DNA from 2 places in the Streptosporangium sp. NPDC049046 genome. Region 1 is predicted to be linked to the other one. Evidence: riboswitches for the same ligand, from Rfam matches in the RefSeq annotation. Region 1 holds a riboswitch; the other holds the start of a gene.
What was found. Region 1 has a riboswitch for cobalamin ahead of AB0B96_RS31970 (ABC transporter substrate-binding protein). Riboswitches for the same ligand answer to the same signal wherever they lie in the genome.
Positions count from the first base shown of each region.

Region 2: it holds a riboswitch for cobalamin, as region 1 does, so the genes downstream of both, metE (5-methyltetrahydropteroyltriglutamate--homocysteine S-methyltransferase) here and AB0B96_RS31970 (ABC transporter substrate-binding protein) in region 1, are expected to answer to the same signal.

Region 1 covers NZ_JBEZEZ010000028.1:84,928-90,260, reverse strand. The annotation lists gene AB0B96_RS31985 (ATP-binding cassette domain-containing protein) at 1-358, shown strand, start outside; gene AB0B96_RS31980 (hypothetical protein) at 355-903, shown strand; gene AB0B96_RS31975 ((2Fe-2S) ferredoxin domain-containing protein) at 1,034-1,417, shown strand; cobalamin riboswitch at 1,526-1,722, shown strand; gene AB0B96_RS31970 (ABC transporter substrate-binding protein) at 1,853-2,848, shown strand; gene AB0B96_RS31965 (iron ABC transporter permease) at 2,860-3,921, shown strand; gene AB0B96_RS31960 (ABC transporter ATP-binding protein) at 3,918-4,700, shown strand; gene AB0B96_RS31955 ((2Fe-2S)-binding protein) at 4,777-5,333, shown strand, end outside.
Region 2 covers NZ_JBEZEZ010000039.1:31-5,363, reverse strand. The annotation lists gene AB0B96_RS36050 (hemerythrin domain-containing protein) at 178-939, shown strand; gene metE (5-methyltetrahydropteroyltriglutamate--homocysteine S-methyltransferase) at 1,036-3,270, opposite strand; cobalamin riboswitch at 3,389-3,602, opposite strand; gene AB0B96_RS36040 (hypothetical protein) at 3,652-4,254, opposite strand; partial or broken gene AB0B96_RS36035 (ketopantoate reductase) at 4,743-5,333, opposite strand, start outside.

The sequences.
Region 1 (5,333 bases):
GCTGCTGGAGCCGCTGGCGCAGGCCGTAGGGGAGATCGTGAAGATCGCCCCCGGGCTGCTGTGGGGCAACGCCGCCTCCGCCCTGGCCGGAACCATCCGGACCATCGCCCGACAGCGCCCCGAACTCGCCGCGCGAACCATCGTGCTCGGCCGCGAACTGCTCGCCCTGGGAGTGCTTCAGGGCGGCGGCGACCTGGTCGAACCCGCTCCCGGACAGCCGTTCTTCGTTCGGCGCAGTTGCTGCCTGTACTACCGCCTGCCTAACGGCGGCAAATGCGGCGACTGCGCCCTCATCGACCCCGACACGCGCCGCGAGCAGTGGGCGCTGACCCTGCGACAGGCCGGAGGACCCGCATGAGCCACACCGTCGTCGAGGAACACGGCACCGGCACCCTGCACGTGTGGGCGCTGCCCACCGACGAGCGCACCTTGCTGTCGCTGGTCACCGACATCTTCGAGCACCACTGGGAGCACATCTGGTTCGGGGTCATCGTCCAGGGCGCGGCCTGGGAGGTCGCCGCCCCCAACGCGCCCGAACGCATCAGCCTGTACGACGGATATGTCACCGTCGACTTCGGCCGCTGGCACTTTCACCTGTGCATCGGCGAGCACACCGCCAGCGGCCCCGAACTCGGGCGGATCCGCCGCTGCGCCCGCGCCGAGCTCTACCGCTCGATCAGCGCCGACGGCCACCCCGTCTCCTGGGGGATGCGGATGTTCAACGGCCAGGGCGACCAGCTGATGACCGTGCTGCTGCCCAACCCGTTCCTCACCGACCGCCAGCAGATCCTCGACCCGCCCGACTACGACCGGCTGATCGCCTGGGACGAGCTTCGAGCCGCCTATCTCGGAATCGGCCCCGATCCATTGGACCGCGCCGGAAAGGGCTTCAAGCACGGATAAGAGGGGGGCTCCGCCGCCGTGTGGCGTCGTGTGCTGGAAGCGTGACGGTGCGGGAGAGCTACCGGGTGCCCGGAGTCAGCACGTATGGCGGTCGCGTATCGCGCCGCCAGCCCGCCTGAGGAAGGAACGCATGAAAAGGATCACCGTGTGCCGGGACTGCTGCTGCGGGAGCGTGCGGAAGGTACCCGCCCTCGACCACGACGAGCAGATCCGCCGGTTGGCCGAGGTCGCCGACGTCCGCGTGACCGAGTGCCTTGACGTGTGCGACCAGGCCAATGTTCTCATCGTGCAGCCGACCCCGGAGGGGCGGGCGGCCGGTGGCCGTCCGGTGTGGCTCGCCCTCGTCAACGACGAGGATGCCACGGCCGATGTCGCCGAGTGGGTTCGCGCTGGTGGTCCCGGCCTGGTTCCGTTGCCGCCGATCCTTGAGCTGTACCGTTTCACCCCGCCGCGCCGCTTGCCGCCCCGCGAGGTCGACCCTCCGATGACGAACACCTCAACCGCGCGCCGGTGACATCGGTCCGGCGAAAAGACCAGCGTGTGGTGCTGAAGCCACTCCGCGCCAGGATTGCCGAGCCTTTGTCTCCACCCGCACTTCCCAGGACAAGGGTGCCCTGCTTGTGCGCATCGACCCGCTTCGTGTGATGATGATGCCGAAGGCGAGCGCGGACTGAGGAAGCCGGTGTGAATCCGGCGCGGTCCCGCCACTGTGATCGGCGAGCGAATCCCCACCATGCCACTGCCCCTCTCCGGGGTGGGAAGGCGGGGACGAGCCTCGACCCGAGAGCCAGGAGACTCACGCGGTCGCCTCCTCGATGAACTGGGGCGGATTTCCCCGGAGAGGAGTGGGCTCTCGTGCCCGTCGAGCCGGTGGCCGCGCCGAGAAGCCCTGAAGTGTTCCCTCTTTCAGATCCGCCCCGTTGCGCAGATTCCGTGAGAGGAACACGTCATGACGGGCAGACGCCCCATTCCCCTGCTGCTCGCCCTCCTGGTGTCCGGAGTGCTGGCCGCCTGCGGCGGCATCCCGGCTGAGAATGTCCCGGCCGCCGCTCCGGCGGCCTCCGCGCCTGCGGGCTTCCCGGTCACCCTTGACAACTGCGGGGTGAAGAGCACGTACGAGCAGCCGCCGCGGCGGGCGATATCCATGAACCAGCACGCCACTGAGGTGATGCTGGCGCTCGGCCTGGAGAGGTCGATGATCGGCACCGCCTACCTCGACGACAAGGTGCTGCCGGAGTATCAGGCGGCCTACGACGCCATCAAGGTCGTCTCGAAGGAGTACCCGGCGTATGAGGCCCTGCTGGCCGAGGAGCCCGACTTCGTCTACGGCGGCTTCGGCAGCACCTTCGACGAGAAGGAGGGCCGCAGCCGGGACGCCCTGCACAAGGCCGGCATCAAGACATACCTGAATATCGAGGGGTGCGCCGAAGGTGCGGTGTCCCTGGACCTGATGAACACCGAGATCCGCAATGTCGCGAAGATCTTCGGCGTCTCCGACCGGGCCGAACCGTTGATCACCACACTGCGGGCGACCCTCGACGGTGTGAAGGCCAAGCTCGGCGACACCGCCCCGGTCAAGCTGTTCGTCTACGACAGTGGCGACAAGACCGCCTTCACCGCCGGCGGCAAGGGCGTCGGCAACGAGATCATCAAGCTGGCCGGGGCACAGAACGTGTTCGCCGACGTCGACAAGATGTGGGGCGACGTCTCATTCGAGCAGGTCGCCGAGCGCGCGCCCGACTGGATCGTCATCTACGACTACGGCGACCAGCCGGTGGCCGACAAGGAGAGGTTCTTGCTGGCCAACCCGGCGCTGAGGGACGTACCGGCCATCAGGAACAAGCGGTTCGCGGTGCTGCCTTTGTCGTCGGTGGTCCTCGGCGTACGGGCGCCCGGAGCCGTCGAGGCGCTGGCCCGCCAGTTGCACGCCGACCGCTTCAAGTGAGACCAGTTCAAGTGAGCGAACCGGTCGCAGGCGCCGTGCCGTTGGCGCAGCGCCCGGGGGTGCCGTATCCGATCGTGCTCGGCCTGCTCGTGCTCCTGGTCGGTGGGGCGCTCACCGCGGCCGTCGCGGCCGGGTCGGTGGCCCTGCCCGCAGGGCAGGTGTGGGGCATCCTGCTCCACAACCTGCATCCCGCCCTGGCCGAACCGGCCTGGACACCGGTGCGGGAGACCATCGTGATGGACGTACGGCTGCCGCGGGTCGTCCTGGCGGGGGTGATCGGCGCGGGCCTGTCGGTCTGCGGCATGGCCCTCCAAGCGCTGGTGCGCAACCCGCTGGCCGACCCGATGCTGCTGGGAGTCTCTTCTGGCGCGAGTGTCGGGGCGGTCACTGTGGTGGTGTTCGGCTTGAGCGTGTTCGGCGCGTTCAGCCTGCCGATCGCGGCCTTCCTCGGCGCGCTGGCCGCGCTGGTGGCGGTCTACTTCCTGGCCCGCTCGGGCGGGCGTATGACGACGGTGCGGCTGGTGCTGGCCGGGGTGGCCATGGCCGAGGTGCTCTCGGCCGTGGCCGGCTTCCTGATCGTGACCTCCAACGACCCGCACAAGACGCAGGCGGCGGTGCGCTGGATGCTGGGCGGCCTGGCCGGCACCACCTGGACGGTGGTGTGGATCCCGGCGATAGCCGTCCTGGCCGGGACCCTCGCGCTAGTCGGGGTGTCGCGGCCGCTGAACCTGCTGCTGGCAGGGGAGGAGGCCGCGGCCTCGCTCGGGCTGGATGTGCACCGTTTCCGGGCGGCGCTGTTCGTGCTGGTCGCCATGATGATCGGCACGATCGTCGCGGTCAGCGGGGCCATCGGCTTCGTAGGGCTGATCATGCCGCATGTCGTCCGGCTGCTGATCGGCGCCGATCACCGCCGGGCGCTCCCGGCCACCGCGCTGCTGGGCGCGGCCTTCCTCATCGTGGCCGACCTGGCCGCCCGCACCCTGATCGCGCCGGAGGAGATCCCGGTGGGCATCATCACCGCGCTGGTCGGCGGGCCGTTCTTCCTGTGGTTGATGCGGAGGCGCTCCAAGTGACACTGACCGTGGAGAACGTGTCGGTCCGCGTCGGCGACCGCGACCTGGTCCGCCAGGTCTCGTTCGAGGTCGCCGAGGGGGAGATGCTCGGCTTGGCCGGCCCGAACGGGGCGGGTAAGTCGACGCTGCTGCGCACCCTCTATCGGGCGCGTAGGCCGACCGGCGGCCGGGTGCTGCTGGACGGTGAGGACGTGTGGCGCATGCCCGCGGGGCGGCTGGCCCGTCAGCTGGCCGCGGTCCTGCAGGAGAGCGGCGGCGACTTCGAGCTGTCGGTGTACGACGTCGTCGCCATGGGCCGCACCCCGCACAAACGGGCCTTCGACGGCGACAACGTGGCCGACAAGGCGATCATCGCCGACGCGCTGGGGCGGCTGGATGTGGCCGATCTGGCGCACGCGCCCTTCGACCGGCTCTCGGGCGGGGAGAAGCAGCGGGTGCTGATCGCGCGGGCGCTGGCCCAGCGGCCGACCACGATGGTGCTGGACGAGCCGACCAACCACCTGGACCTGCGCCACCAGTTGGACGCGCTGAACCTGGTACGCGGCCTCGGCGTCACCGCGGTGGTCGCCCTGCACGACCTCAACATGGCCGCCGCCTTCTGCGACCGCGTCTGCGTCATGGACGCCGGTCGCGTCGTCGCTCTCGGCACCCCCGCCGACGTGCTGACCCCCGCCCTGCTCGCCGAGGTCTACCGGGTGGACGCCGAGGTGGCGATCCACTCGGTGACAGGGGTGCCGCAGGTGAGTCTCCGAACCGCAGGGAGCCGCGCCACGAAATAAAACCTTTTTGCGCAAAAGCCGGATCCGCCATCCGGCTTGTTAGCCGTGCGATTTTAAAGAACGGAGCTTCGGCACAATGGAATCGGCATCGACTGAATCGATTCTGACGGCCCTCGAAGAGGTCGCCGGGTTCGGCTCGTTCTTTTCTCTGCGCATCGGCGGCGACGCGGCCGGGTGGCACGACGTGAAATGCGACTACGAACGCGGTTTCACCGACCTGGTGGAGGCGACGGCCACCAGGTACGGCACCCGTGAGCTGCGCATCGGCGCCTCGATCGCCCAGCTCGGCCACGCCGCGCGGCTCTGGTCTCCACTCCTGGCCACCGTGCTCACCCACGCGGTGGTGCCCGACCTGACCCGTCTGGACCGCGCCGACGAGGGCCCGGATCTCCGCCTGCCTACTCCTACGGGATGGCATTACGAATCACCGGCCCAACTCTATGACCTGGTGATTCGCCGCCACCTGGAACCGCTGGCGGCCGGCCTGCGGGTTAAGGTCGCCCCCGGCCTGCTGTACGGCAACGCCGCCTCCGCCCTGGCCGAGGCAGGTCGCGCGATAGCCGCCATGCGCCCGGACCTGGCCGGACCCGCCACCGGCCTGGTCACCGACCTGCTGGCCCGCGGCCATCTGGC
Region 2 (5,333 bases), on a different contig from region 1:
CCTGGGAGCGTCATGGGGGCCACGAGAACACCGAGACGATGCGCCCCTGGCAGATCGTCCCCTGATTGGGACCTTGATCAGGCATTACCCGATTCGTCGTATCGGATCGTCTGAACCCGGGCATGCCCGTGATGCGCGGGCATGCGGCAGATGAACTGAGGGCTCGGGATGCGGCCGGTGGGACGGGACGACCAGACGTGCGCCGACAGGCCACCTGTGCACCGGCGCGAGTTGCTCGGCCTGCCGCTCGTGGTGGTCTGCGGATCGGCGCTGACGGCTTGCGGGACGCATACCACCAACGTCTCCTACGCCACCTCGCCGACGCCTTCCACCCCGGCCGGGCAGATCGAACCCGTTACCCCACCTGAGGATCTGATGCGCGAGCACGGCGTGCTCAAGCGCATCCTGCTCATCTACCGGGACGGGATCCGGCGCATCGACAGCGGCCAGGTCGTACCGGCCCAGGCGCTGCACGCATCGGCGGGCCTCATCCGCTCCTTCATCGAGGAGTACCACGAGCGCCTGGAAGAGAAGTACGTCTTCCCGCCGCTGGTCAAGGCCGGCAAGCTCACCGGCACCGTCACGGTGCTGCTCCAGCAACATCGGCGCGGACGCACGGTGACCGGCCGCATCCTGAACGCCACCGGCACGACCGGCGTCGCGACGCCGTCCGCCCAGACCCGCCGCGCCCTGGTCGCCGACATGGCCGTCTTCATCCGCATGTACGAACCGCACGAGGCGCGCGAGGACACCGTCGTCTTCCCCGCCCTGCGCGAAGTCGTCTCCGCCAAGCAGTTCGCCGAGTTGGGCGAGATCTTCGAAGATGAGGAACACCGCCGTTTCGGTACGGCCGGCTTCGCAGGTGTCGTCAACCAGGTGGCCGACATCGAGAAGAGCCTCGGCATCTACGACCTGGCCCAGTTCACTCCCCGGGGGTGAGCTGTCGATGACTTGAACGCGATCATGCGGTGTGTGGCCAGGAAGCTTCCTGAACGCCGGCCCGAAGCAGGGCTTCGGGCCGGGAAGCGGCACTGATCAGAGATCCGCTCGGATAGCTCGGGCGGCGGCGACCATGTTGGCCAGGGCGGTTCGCGTCTCGGGGTAGCCGCGGGTCTTCAGCCCGCAGTCGGGGTTGACCCACAGACGGTCGGCCGAAACGGCCTGGAGGGCGTTGCGCAGGTTGTTTTCGATCTCCTCGGTGGTCGGGACGCGCGGTGAGTGGATGTCGTAGACGCCGGGGCCGATGCCGTTGGCGTAGCCGACCTCGGTCAGGTAGGGCAACAGTTCCATGTGGGAGCGGGCGGCCTCGACGCTGGTGACGTCGGCGTCCAGGTCGGCGATCGGGCTGATGATCTCGCCGAACTCCGAGTAACACATGTGGGTGTGGATCTGGGTGGAGTCGGCGGCGCCGGAGGTGGCCAGCCGGAACGCCCCGATCGCCCAGGCCAGATAGACATCCTGGTCGTCCTTGCGGAGCGGCAGGAGCTCGCGCAGCGCCGGCTCGTCCACCTGGACGATCCCGATCCCGGTGGCCTCCAGATCCGTGATCTCGTCGCGTAGCGCGAGGGCGACCTGGCGGGCGGTCTGCGCCAAGGGCTGGTCGTCGCGGACGAACGACCAGGCCAGCATCGTCACCGGCCCGGTGAGCATACCCTTGACCGGCTTGGACGTGAGCGACTGGGCGTAGGAGGCCCACTCCACCGTCATCGGCTCGGGGCGGGAGACGTCGCCGTGCAGGATCGGCGGGCGCACACAGCGGGAACCGTACGACTGAACCCAGCCGTGGTCGGTGGCGGCGTAGCCGTCGAGTCGCTCGGCGAAGTACTGGACCATGTCGTTGCGCTCGGGCTCGCCGTGGACGAGAACGTCCAGGCCGAGCTCCTCCTGAAGCGTGATCACGCGAGCGATCTCGGCGCGCATCGCCTCGACGTAGGCGTTCTCGTCGATCCGTCCCGCCCTGTGATCGGCGCGGGCTTTGCGGATCTCCGCGGTCTGCGGGAACGAGCCGATCGTCGTCGTGGCCAGCTCGGGCAATCCCAGCTTGGCCCGCTGCGCCGCGAACCGGACCGCTCGATCGGCTCGCCGCACGTCACCAAGAGCCTCCAACCGGGCCCGGACGTCGGGATCGGCCGGTACGGCGGGGGGTTTCACGGCCGACGGGTTCTCGGAACGTAGATCGGCGGCGAGACCGACCAGCTCGGCGACCTTCTGCCGGGCGAACGCCAGCCGCGCCCGGACCGCCGGGTCCAGTGCCGTCTCGCTGTCGAGGTCGACCGGAACGTGCAGCAGTGAACAGGAACTGCTCAGCTCCACCGTGTCGGCCAACCCGAGCAGCACCGCGTACGTCGACTTCACCCGCGCGGGGTCGGTGCGCCACACGTTCCTGCCATCGACCACGCCGGCGACCAAGGTCTTGCGGGCCAGCCCGCCGACCGAGGCCACCGCCTCCAGGTTGCCGGGTCCGGCGACGAAGTCGAGCCCGATCGCCTCGACCTCGGTGGAGGCGACCATCCGTAGCGCCTGCGCGCCGACGGCGCCGAAGTACGTGGCGAGCAGAATCTTCGGACGGCTGGGCAGGCCGCCAAGCCGCCGGTAGGCCCGCCCGAGCGCTTCGATCTCCCGGGCCCCGAGGTCGCGGGCCAGGACAGGCTCGTCGAACTGCACCCATTGCGCGCCCGCGCCCGCCAGCCGTTCCAGCAACTCGGCGTAGGTCTCCACCAGGGAGTCCAGCAGGTCGAGCGGGGTGAATCCCTCAGGTGAGTTCGGCGCGGCCTTGGCCAGCAGAAGATAGGTGAGCGGGCCGACGAGCACGGGCCGCGTCTCGATGCCGAGCTTCCTGGCCTCTAGATACTCGGCCACGGGCTTGGCGGCCGAGCCTCCGGCGAGCTGGAACCGGGTGTCCAACGCCATCTCGGGGACGATGTAGTGGTAGTTGGTGTCAAACCATTTGGTCATCTCCAGGGGCGGAAGCTCGGCGGTGCCTCGCGCCATCGCGAAGTACCGGTCGAGCCCGGTGAGGTCGCGGTAACGCGCGGGCACGGCGTCGATCATGACCGTGGTGTCGAGCACCTGGTCGTAGAACGAGAACGTGTTCGACGGGATCGCATCAAGGCCCGCGTCACGCAGCTCGGTCCAGACCGAGCCGCGCAGCGACGCGGCGGCCGCCTCCAGCTCGTCGGCGCCGATCGTGCCGGCCCAGAAATCCTCGGTGGCGAATTTGAGCTCCCGATGCGCGCCGATGCGCGGGTAGCCCAAAACGGTCGTCCTCATGGCAACTTCCCTCGTCTCGCCAGTATGCGGCCAGGCAGGAGAGAGAAACGCAACGCGGAGCAGGACCCCGGCGAGCGCGTCCCAGGCCCTCCCACGAGGCCGCGGACCACCGCGCGCCGAGCGGCACGCGGGCGGAGGCAGGTCTTCGGACTCGCGGGCACCATGCCTGAGGCATGACCTACTGGCCGTCGCTTCCCAGGCACGCGCCCAGTGCTTGTGACGGCGGTCGTTCCTGCTTACCGCTGCGGGGCAGTCCCGGATTCACACCGGGTTCCCTCTTACGACGCTCGCCCCCCGAAGGAGACGGGCGAACCATCCACACCGGAGAGCTTAACGGCCCGGCCACCGTTCGGGCCCAGTCGTGTGCGCGTCGGTGGCTCACTACGGGCGAACGGCGACCGACTCGGCGGAGAGCGTGACCTCGATGGTGATGTGCGGATTGTCCACTTGCGGGAGCTGAAGCCCACGTTTGAACTCCTCCGCATCGTCCGGCATCACCTTCGGCTGAACTGTGACCTTGACGTGGCCGGTCTCGTCATCTGGGTGCGTCGTCATCGTGGCCACCTCAGGACGGGATTGGAGCCAGGACACGACCGTGTCCTGGGCCTGCCGAAGCTCCGCGGCCGAGAATCCCTTGCCGCCGATCAGGGTGACCTCCACGGGGAGGGTCCTGGCCAACTCGATCGCGCGAGTCGGAATGGGCCCCTTGAAGCCGACGCGCAGCCCTCGCTGGTCGTCGACGTACCTGACGCCGGAGATCTCGTCGGGAAACTCCGTATTAAGTTTGTCGATCACCTGACTGTTGGACGACTGCGAACCGAAGCGGTCGATGGCCTCCTCGTAGGAGATGCCCTCCGATCTGGCGATGGTCCCAAGGTCGACCAACTCGGCGTAGGGAATGCCGTCGATCGTCACGCCCGGGTCGGTCACCGCGGGGTCGTAACCCTCGAAGTCCGTCGGCTTGGGCGACGAGGTAGCAGCCATCCGGGTCGCGTACCGCTTGACAACCTCCTCCAAAGGCCGACCCGACGACGCCGCCTCTCGCTTGAGCCGCTCCAGGGTGGGCCGATGCGCTTTGGGCTGATCGGCCCGCGGCAACACGATCGTCTCGCTTCCGGCCACAGTGAGTGCCGGACCGGCACCGGACTGGCCGCAGGCGCACAACGACGCAAGCATCGCAATGGTCAAAAGCAATTTCTTCACACCTAAGGGACGCTCCGCCGCCCTGAAGGGTTCATCCAGGCGCTCCCGGTACGGCGAAGTCCGTTCGTCAAATAACTTGGGTCTCCTGGCGCACTCCGGAAGGCACGGTCCGGCGCCGTTACGCGGGCGGAGGACGGTTGTGACCGGGCTCTCGCCGTTGCGGAGCCGGCCTGGTGCCGATGCCGGTCCGTGTCCTGGTCGCCCCGGTTGCCTGCCGAAGTGAAGCGCGGCCGGTTGCCCGTACTCCGTTGTTATAGGTGGCCGTTCACTCAGTCCGTCATCTCGCGGGCGAAGTGTGGTTCCGCCGCTTCCAGTCGCGGTACCGAGATGCCCAACCGTCGTGCTTCGGCCAGGGTGTCCCGGCAGACCTCACGTGGCTCCTCGGCGTCGGGATCGGAGTGCGCCGCGAAATTCACGCGCGCGAGCGCGACATGAGCGGTCAGCCAGGCGAGCACGGGGGCCGTCAGCCAGGTGGGCGCACGCAACGACAGCACACCGCGGTGACGTCGCAGGTCGACACCGCGCGCCTGGAGGAGCGGCAGAAGCTCGCGGATGGCCAGCAGCGCCTCGCGCAGGTCGTCCGTCGCCCCTATCAGCTTGGACAACGAGCCCAGTCTCAGGCTTTGGGAGTGCAGGCCCGCGTCGAACACGAAATGGATCCACAACCAGCCGCGGAAATCGGATTGTTCCCTGAACCGGAGTCCGGCCTCGCGAAACGCCTGGCGTACGGCCCGCTCCCGGTCGGTCGGGGGCGGGCCGAGGGTGCCGAAGACGACCGACGGCAGCAACGTCCCACGGAGGACGCCGTCCGCGCCGAAGCCGCCGCCGGAGCCGGGAAAGCCCCAGGCGACCTGCTCGGA